Regions from separate parts of the Anaerosinus massiliensis genome, predicted to be linked through region 3. Evidence: riboswitches for the same ligand, from Rfam matches in the RefSeq annotation. Region 3 holds a riboswitch; each other region holds the start of a gene.
What was found. Region 3 has a riboswitch for S-adenosylmethionine ahead of metK (methionine adenosyltransferase). Riboswitches for the same ligand answer to the same signal wherever they lie in the genome.
Positions count from the first base shown of each region.

Region 1: it holds a riboswitch for S-adenosylmethionine, as region 3 does, so the genes downstream of both, metA (homoserine O-acetyltransferase MetA) here and metK (methionine adenosyltransferase) in region 3, are expected to answer to the same signal.
Region 2: it holds a riboswitch for S-adenosylmethionine, as region 3 does, so the genes downstream of both, BN6559_RS08415 (MetQ/NlpA family ABC transporter substrate-binding protein) here and metK (methionine adenosyltransferase) in region 3, are expected to answer to the same signal.

Region 1 is NZ_LT575483.1:2,344,348-2,347,616, reverse strand. It holds gene hydE ([FeFe] hydrogenase H-cluster radical SAM maturase HydE) at 1-564, opposite strand, end outside; gene metA (homoserine O-acetyltransferase MetA) at 643-1,587, opposite strand; SAM riboswitch class I at 1,681-1,785, opposite strand; gene trhA (PAQR family membrane homeostasis protein TrhA) at 1,841-2,464, opposite strand; gene BN6559_RS11340 (deoxyribonuclease IV) at 2,590-3,269, opposite strand, start outside.
Region 2 is NZ_LT575483.1:1,740,350-1,743,618, forward strand. It holds gene BN6559_RS08410 (methionine ABC transporter ATP-binding protein) at 1-827, opposite strand, end outside; gene BN6559_RS08415 (MetQ/NlpA family ABC transporter substrate-binding protein) at 853-1,623, opposite strand; SAM riboswitch class I at 1,764-1,865, opposite strand; gene BN6559_RS08420 (nitrous oxide-stimulated promoter family protein) at 2,035-2,451, shown strand; gene BN6559_RS08425 (flavin reductase) at 2,492-3,124, opposite strand.
Region 3 is NZ_LT575483.1:88,471-91,739, forward strand. It holds gene gmk (guanylate kinase) at 1-179, shown strand, start outside; gene rpoZ (DNA-directed RNA polymerase subunit omega) at 176-382, shown strand; gene coaBC (bifunctional phosphopantothenoylcysteine decarboxylase/phosphopantothenate--cysteine ligase CoaBC) at 393-1,592, shown strand; SAM riboswitch class I at 1,651-1,750, shown strand; gene metK (methionine adenosyltransferase) at 1,809-3,002, shown strand; gene priA (primosomal protein N') at 3,079-3,269, shown strand, end outside.

The DNA of each region.
Region 1 (3,269 bases), 2.3 Mb from region 3:
TTCTTTCAAATCTCGCAGACAGCGCATACGATTCTCAAAACTCATTCCTGGATTTAATTCTTCATAAAGCGCTTTGTCCGTCGTTTCGATGCGAAGCAGATAACGGTCTGCTCCCGCTTCTTTATAAGCATTGTATTCCTCGCGTGTTTTTTCACCAATACTCAACGTAATTGCTAAACCAAGTGCTTTCACTTCACGTAAAATATCCGTCAAATGCTTCGTTGTAAAGTGCATATCTTCGCCAGACTGCATCACTACAGTTTTATATCCATAAGCCTTCGCTTTTTGCGCAAAACTTACAATCTCATCTTTTGATAATCGATATCGCTCCACCTTTTTATTATCACGTCTTAACCCACAATACATACAATTTTGTTTGCATATATTAGAAAATTCAATCAACCCACGTAAATGTATATCATCACCAACGAAAGCTGCACGCACACGATCTGCTGCAGCAGCTAAATCTGCTTGGCACTCTTCATTCTTTAGTAAGGCTACAATTTCGCTTTTATCCAACTGATGCGTTTTTTCTGCCTTTTCAATCCATTCATGATAATCCAAGGTTATCCCCCCTTCCTTATATTATAACCTATATTTTATCTCATTCGCTACGATTTTCTTTTAAAGCACCTTGTTTCATCAAATATTATAAATATAGTCATTTAAATTATTTAATTCATTTAAATCAAATGGTGTTTCCTGATATACATAATAATTCAGCCAATTCGCAAATAGTAAATTTGCCACACTACGCCATTTTACAATCGGTGCTTTCGTAGGATCATCGCCCGGGTAATAATTCTGCGGCACATCCATCCTCATTCCTGCATTGATATCGCGATCATATTCTGCCTTTAGCGTCAATGGATCATATTCGGCATGCCCAGTAATAAAAAACTGCCGTTTTTCTAAATTCGCTACTGCATAAATACCTGCTTCCTCAGCCTCAGCCAGAATTGTCAACTCCTTCACTTTTTTGATATCAGATTTCTTTATTTCAGTATGCCGTGAATGCGGTACATAAAATTCATCATCAAATCCACGGAATAATTTCTCATGCGCAACATTCATCGTATGTTTATAAACACCAAATATTTTCGGTGTAATCGGATATTTTTTTATTCCATAATGGTAATAAAGACCTGCTTGCGAACCCCAACAAATATGAAATGTTGAATAAGCGTGTGTTTTACTCCATTCCATAATCTCACAGATTTCCCCCCAATACGTTACATCCTCGAACTCTAACTGTTCGACAGGTGCACCTGTAATGATGAAACCATCGTAGTTCTTATGACGTACATCTTCAAAAGTACCATAAAATTGCGTTAAGTGATCTTGTGCGGTATGCTGTGGTACATAGCTGGCTGTATAAATAAAATCCACTTCCACTTGCAACGGTGAATTCCCCAATAATCGAAGTAACTGCGTTTCTGTAATAATTTTAGTCGGCATTAAATTTAAAATCAAAATTTTGAGCGGACGAATATCTTGTTTATAAGCTCTGTCAGCATCCATAACAAAAATATTTTCGCTTTCTAAAATATGTGTTGCCGGTAAATTATTTGGAATCTTAATTGGCACAATACATTCCTCCTAAATAAATGAATTGATTTTTACAAAATTAGAAAATAGAAAAGCCCCTTTCCAGAGAAAGGGGCTTTCCTAATCCGCTCCCTCTCATCTTTCAGGAAATATTCCTGCTGGAATTAGCACCTTGCATCTTACGATGCCGGTTGCTGGGTGTCATCGGGCCAGTCCCTCAACCTCTCTAGATAAGAGTCCTATTTAATTGAATTTATATTATCATTTTACCCTGCCATAGTCAATAGCAAATCTATAGTACACTTAGCGGCAGAACATAATTCACAACAGCAACGAAATGTGCGGCACTGCCTGCAAGTACAAACAGATGCCAGATTGCATGATTATAAGGAATTCGTTTCACTAAGTAAAAAATAGATCCTACCGTATAAAACAAACCACCTGCAAGCAGCCAATAGATCCCTTCTATCTGCAAAGAAGCAATCAAAGGTTCGATCATTACAACAGCAAACCAACCCATTAAAAGATAACAAATCGTCGAAAAGATTTTAAACCGCCTTACAAAAAACACCTGAAATAAAATACCGATTGCCGCCAATGCCCAGATGACACTAAAGACTGTCCAGCCAAAATCTCCATGCAACGGAATCAACGCAAATGGCGTATAGTTTCCCGCAATCAAAATATAAATTGCCGCATGATCAAAAAATTTAAATAAGCTTTTTAATTTTTCATTTGTAAAACTATGATATAACGTAGATGCTAAGTAAAGTAAAACTAAAGATCCACCATAAATAGCCCCACTCATTAAATGCCAGGTACTTACATCATTATATAGTACAATCATAACGCAAAGCGCAACAATAGATAATATTGTACCTATCCCATGCGTAACCGCATTTAATATTTCTTCCAGATTTAATTTTGCACGATACATTTGATTTGTCATAGATCCACCTACTTTCTTATGAATTCATCATTGTATTTACATTATATCATAATAGTGCTTCAAGGTATATTATTTGATAATGAAATTTATTCTCATTTACTCCCTCGATATGCACTTCGCAAAAGTTTTATTTCTTCAGCATAGCCATCCAATTCATTTGGTGTTTCTAAGAAAAATGGCAAATGACTTAACTTCGGATGGTTGATCATATTTGTAATTGCTTCTAAGCCAATACACCCTTTTCCTATTTTTTGATGCCGATCCTTATGGCTGCCAAACGCATTCATACTATCATTTAAATGAATTGCCCGCAATTTCTCCAGCCCAATCACCTGATCAAACTTTTCTAAAACTGCATCTAAATCGTGCACAATATCATATCCAGCATCATAAACATGGCAAGTATCTAAGCAAACACCCATTTTATCTGCCAATTCTATCTGACTTAAAACAGACTGTATTTCCTCAAAATTACGTCCAATTTCACTACCCTTTCCCGCCATAGTTTCTAATAATACAGTCGTAGTTTGCTCCGGTTTTAAGATTTGATTCAACATTTTGACAATCAGTTCTATCCCTATTTCTACCCCCTGCTTCACATGACTCCCCGGGTGAAAATTATATAAATTATTCGGCAAATATTCCATCCGTGCTAAATCATCCTGCATCATTTCCAATGCAAACTCTCGTGTCCGCTCATCAGCAGAACACGCATTTAACGTATAGGGTGCATGCGCCAAGATCTTTGCGAACTGATTTTCCTGCATAATTT
Region 2 (3,269 bases), 1.7 Mb from region 3:
CCGATAAACGATAACCGTACCAATAAATTACTGCCTGGAACTGGAGTTTTCGATATCTCGGCATTTTTAAACGCTTCCGGTATATCGCGATTGATAATTACACTAATAAATTCTTTTGTAATCTCGGCCTGAGGATTTGTAAAAACTTCTAAAACCGTACCTTCTTCTGCAATTACCCCATTTTCAATAACAGCGACCTTATCACAGATCTCTTTAATTACCTGCATCTCATGCGTAATCAATACAACGGTTAACTGCAATTTTTGGTTAATATCCTTTATCAATGCCAGAATAGATTTGGTCGTTTGCGGATCAAGCGCCGAGGTCGCTTCATCACAAAGCAATACTTTAGGATCACTGGCAAGCGCTCTCGCAATCCCTACACGCTGCTTCTGACCACCAGAAAGCTGTGCTGGATACTGGTCTCTTTTATCTGCCAGCCCGACGAGTTCTAATAATGGTAAAACTTTTTTTTCAATTTCTACCTTACTCATACCAATGAGTCTCAAAGGAAACGCAATATTATCATACACAGTTGCGGAAGACAACAAATTAAAATGTTGAAAAATCATGCCAATATTTTTACGTGCAGCTCTAAGCTGGCTCGCATTCATTGCAGTTAAATCTTCACCATCCACGACGACTATCCCTTTTGTCGGTTTTTCCAGCATATTGATACAACGAATTAAGGTACTTTTTCCTGCACCACTAAGTCCAATCACACCGTAAATCTCGCCGCGCTTTACATGAAGATTGATCCCCTTAAGCGCGTGGATTGGGCCTGATGCACCATCATATGTCTTTTCTATAGTAGAAAGTTTAATCACTTACGTTCACTGCTCCTTTTACGACTTACCAAGCTGCGATTGTCGAGCCTTTAAAATGCTCATCAATAAATGCTTTTACTTCATCCGATTGATATGCTTTTATGAATTTTTTATACACTGGATTATCCTTGTCTTTAGACTGCACTGCAATAACGTTTGCATATGGAGAATTTGCATCTTCCATCGCCAAAGAATCTTTTGTTGGCACTAACCCTGCTACAATTGCAAAATTTGTATTGATTACTGCAAGATCCACGTCCTTCAAGGAAAGTGGTACTTGTGCTGCTTCTAACTCTTTAATTTGCAGATTTTTAGGATTTTCAGCAATATCTGCTGCAGTAGCACTAAGCCCAGCGTTTGGCTTTAGTTTAATTAAGCCAACCTTTTCTAACAACAACAATGCCCGGCCGCCATTTGTCGGATCATTTGGAATTGATACGATAGAACCATCTTTTACATCTGCAATCGCTTTTACCTTCTGCGAATAGATACCAATTGGGAAAATCACTGTTTTGGCAACACTTTCGATCTTATAGCCACGATCGTTTACCTGTGCATCTAAGAACGGCTGATGTTGATAACTGTTTAAATCAATTTCACCCTGACTAAGTGCCATATTTGGCTGCACATAATCATTAAATTCAATAATTTCAACATTAAGTCCATCTTTTTCCGCTACTTTTTTAACTGCTTCTAGAATTTCAGCATGCGGTCCTGCCGTCACGCCCACTTTAATAGATTTTTTCTCCGATTTAGCAGCATCTTGATCTGCTCCGCAACCTGCAAACACGACCATGCTGAAGATCGCCAGCACTGCGATTATCAATAATTTCAGTTGTTTTGACATTGTACACTACCTCCAAATAAAATTTTTTTGCGAATACAAAAAAGCCCTTTCCCTTATGGAAAAGAGCCCGTAAAATCAACGTTTCTCTTCTCTCATCTTCAGGAAAAATTCCTGCTGGAATTGGCACCACTGCATTTCTGCCGGTTGCCGGGCGTCATTGGGCCAGTACCCTCGACCACTCTTGATAAGAGCTCTCCTATATTTAACTATGGTATTGATACTATCATTTCTCTATAGCATTGTCAATAGTCATTCTCCATATTACAATTAGAAATATTTTATTACATAACCTTGCTTTTATACGGAAATCAATTTAAAATTTAAGTAATGCTGTAAAATTTAACGATAGGTGTGATTATCTTGGGTATATTCTCAAAATTCTTTGCAAAAAAACAGGCTCAGCAAGCCGTTATTCCAAAAGATATAATTCCAAAAGAAAAAGAAACCGTTCGGAAAGCATTCGGAATTTACTGCCATAGCAAACATGGTACATCCTCAAATGGTAAAAAACTTTGCCCTAAATGTACGGCACTTCTCGCAACCGTCATGCTAAAGATGAACCGTTGTCCTTATGGGTTTACAAAACCGATCTGTGAAAAATGTAAAACGCCTTGCTTCGGCACTGCACAAACCAAAGAATTTTTAGTTATCATGAGTGGCGCTAAAACAAAAATGTTTTTTAAACACCCAATCATGACGATGAAACATATGCTGTATGGCATGCGCAAGGAAGCAAAAAAAGATGACAAAAAAGATACGAAAAAAAATAAAAAATAAATAAACGGGATATTGCGACGGAGCAATATCCCGATTTTATTTAACTTTGTTTTTTAAATTGTGATTTTGGTTGCTGACAAATCGGACAAACAAAATCATCTGCTTCTTTTTCAATGTCACCCTCATATATATATCCGCAGACGCCACAGACATATTTGTCCGTTATGACCTCTTCTCGATACGTTGGTGCATTTTTAGGTGCTTTCCCCTTGATTACATCATGATAATACTGATAGGTCATCGGCGGAAAATCGATTCCCTTCATCGCATTACTCACGCGTCCCAGAATAACAAAATGTGTCTTTGTTTCCTGCATATGAACGACATCGACTGCGATATAGCCACAAACATTTTCTTTTACAACCGGCAACGCATCGAAATACATGAATTCAAAGCCGGTAAACTTATCCGTATCACGCCCCGATGTAAAACCTAGCTTAGCGATCACATTTTGATTTGTTTTCTCCGAAATGATAGATACACTAAACTTTCCTGTAGCTTTTATAGCCTCATAAGTAAAATTGTTTTTATTCATGCTGACTGCAATAATAGGCGCTTCCTCATTGGTAATTTGCACAACTGTATTGACAATGCAGCCCGTTGGTCTTTCCTCATCTAAAGTCCCGATTGCATACATACCATAAGAAAGTTTCCACAGCACTGATTTATCCATTATAAAACCTCCTAAACCGCAATTTATTCCTATACCAATTGTTCCCCAAATAGTATGATACCAATAATCATAGTTTACATAGTACCCATTTATCCATTACAAAGCCTCCATGATGAGCCTTTATTCATGACGCCCCCATTTTCCA
Region 3 (3,269 bases):
TAAATTCTGCAGCAGAAGAAATTAGTAATGCTGTAAACTATCATTATGTCATTGTCAATGATATTGTGTCATCCGCAGTAGAAAAGATTATCGCAATTATTAAAGCTGAAAAATGCAATGTATTGCGAAATATAGAATTAATAAAAAATATATCTAAATATAAAGGAGAAGTTAAATGATTAATCCATCGTTAGATGTTCTTGTAAAAAAGGTTGATAGTAAATATACATTGGTAGTTCTTGCCGCTAAAAGAGCACGCGCTCTTATGGATGGCGATCAAATCACGGTTCATACAAAATCCAATAAAAAGGTTACAAACGCGTTAGAAGAAATTGTAAATGATAAAATTACTTATGAAAGAACTAAAAATGGTATTAAATAGGTGATTGCTAATGTTTAACGGAAAAAATGTTGTACTTGGAGTTAGTGGCGGAATTTCTGTTTATAAATCGGTTGAAATTGTTAGTCGATTACGAAAGTTAGGGATATCTGTACATGTCATCATGACGGAATCCGCCGCTAAATTTGTAACACCACTTACTTTTCGAGAAATTAGTTCAAATCAAGTTGTAACAAGCATGTGGGAAAAAAACACAAACTGGAATGTTGAACATATTGCATTAGCCAATTTAGCAGATTTGTTTGTAGTTGCTCCTGCGACGGCGAATATAATCGGTAAAGTAGCAAATGGAATCGCTGATGATATGTTATCTACTACAATTATGGCCACAAAAGCACCTGTGATTTTTGCACCTGCGATGAATACTAACATGTTTTTAAATCCTATCGTACAAAATAATTTAACAAAATTGACTTCTAATGGGTATCAAATTATTCCTCCTGCAAACGGACGATTAGCTTGTGGCGTAGAAGGCGTGGGGCGTTTACCAGAACCAGAGTTTATTGTGGATTTTATAAAAGCTCAGTTTATGTATGCTAATGAGTTAAAGAATAAAAAAGTTTTGGTTACGGCTGCAGGTACAATTGAACCAATTGATCCTGTAAGATACATAGGAAATCGTTCTAGTGGGAAAATGGGTTATGCGATTGCGAGGGAAGCAAAAAATCGTGGTGCGGAGGTTGTGTTAATTTCTGGTCCGACAGCGTTGGCTCCAATTGAAGGAGTTCATACTATTAAAGTTGAGACAGCGGAACAGATGCGAACTGCTGTTTTAAAAGAATTTCCGGACAGCAATATTATAATTAAGGCAGCTGCCGTAGCCGATTACCGCGCAAAAAAAGTAGAGCCTAATAAAATAAAAAAAGATGATGACACTTTAAATTTAGTATTAGAAAAAAATCCAGATATTTTACTAGAGTTAGGCACCTTTAAAAAGAACAATCAATTTTTAGTTGGTTTTGCTGCTGAATCACAAAACTTAGTAAAATATGCAAAACAAAAACTGGAACGTAAAAACTTAGATATGATTGTCGCAAATGATATTACACTAAAAAATGCGGGATTCAATATAGATACTAATATTATTAAACTCTTATATAAAACTGGTGACATTGAAGATTTCCCTGTAATGTCTAAGGACGCAATTGCAAAAATTATTTTAGATAAAATAATTTTGAACTATAAATTATAGGTTGCTTTTTTCTGATAAATCATTTAGAATAATATCAAGTTATATTAATTGAATATAAAACTCATCAAGAGTAGTGGAGGGAATGGCCCAATGAAGCTCGGCAACCATTGATTTATCAAAACGGTGCCAAATCCTGTAGCAGGTCTACAAGATGAGAGTATAAATGCTCTCTTTACGGAGAGTTTTTTTATTGCGATATTGAGAAGGAGGCGTATTATGAGTAAAAAACGTGTATTATTTACATCAGAATCTGTTACAGAAGGTCATCCGGATAAAATAGCAGACCAAATTTCTGATAGTGTTTTAGATGCAATTTTAGCACAAGATCCTATGGGACGCGTTGCATGTGAGACGTTGATAACCACAGGCCAGGTACATGTCGTTGGAGAAATAACAACAAAATGTTATGTTGACATACCTAAAATAGTTAGAGAAACGATCCGGAAAATTGGCTATACTAGAGCCAAATATGGTTTCGATGCCGATACGTGTGGCGTTTTAATATCCATCGATGAACAATCTTCGGATATCGCTATGGGCGTCGATAAAGCTTTGGAAGCAAAAAAAGGATCTATGGATGAAAAAATTGAAGCGATTGGGGCTGGCGATCAGGGGATGATGTTTGGGTATGCGACAAACGAAACACCTGAATATATGCCACTAACGATTTCACTTGCGCATAAATTAGCCCGTCGCTTAACTGAAGTTCGTAAAAGCAAAGAACTTTCTTATTTACGTCCAGATGGAAAAACCCAAGTTACTGTAGCCTATGAAGATGGAAAACCTGTACACATTGATACAGTCGTTATTTCTACACAACATGGTCCAGAAGTTGATTTACTTACGATTGAAAAAGATTTAATTGAAAAAGTTATTAAACCAATTTTACCATCATCTTTATTGGATGATACAACAAAATATTACATTAATCCTACCGGACAATTCATCATTGGTGGTCCGCAAGGAGATGCTGGGTTGACTGGTCGTAAAATTATTGTGGATACGTACGGTGGTATGGCACGTCACGGTGGTGGTGCTTTTTCTGGTAAAGATCCTACAAAAGTCGACAGATCAGCAGCTTATGCTGCGAGATATGTAGCGAAAAATGTAGTAGCTGCCGGACTTGCTGACAAATGTGAAATTCAAATTGCTTATGCAATTGGCGTTGCGCGTCCCGTATCAATTATGGTTGAAACATTTGGTACAGGTAAAGTAAGTGAAGCTTTAATTGCTGAACTTATTCAAAAGAATTTTGACTTAAGGCCTGCGGGAATTATTAAAACATTAGATTTACGTCGCCCAATATATAGTCAAACTGCTGCGTATGGTCATTTCGGCCGTACTGACGTGGATCTTCCTTGGGAGCGTACAGATAAAGCTGAAATCTTAAGAAAAGAAGCAAATCTATAAAGCACTGTTAATAAAAGGGGCTCTCTTACGAGAACCCTTTTATTATTTATTAAATAAATAAAATATGGTGATGAAAATGCATAAAGTTGCCAAAGTATTCGTAAACATTCCGATAAAAAGTATAGTAAAGCCTTATTCATATACTATCCCTGCAGAACTTAGTTTCATTACGCTTGGCTGGAGGGTATTAGTTTCTTTTGGTAACAGAAAAGTAGAAGGATTTATTTATGACATCATAGAACAAGAAGATACTACGGAGTTGAAAAG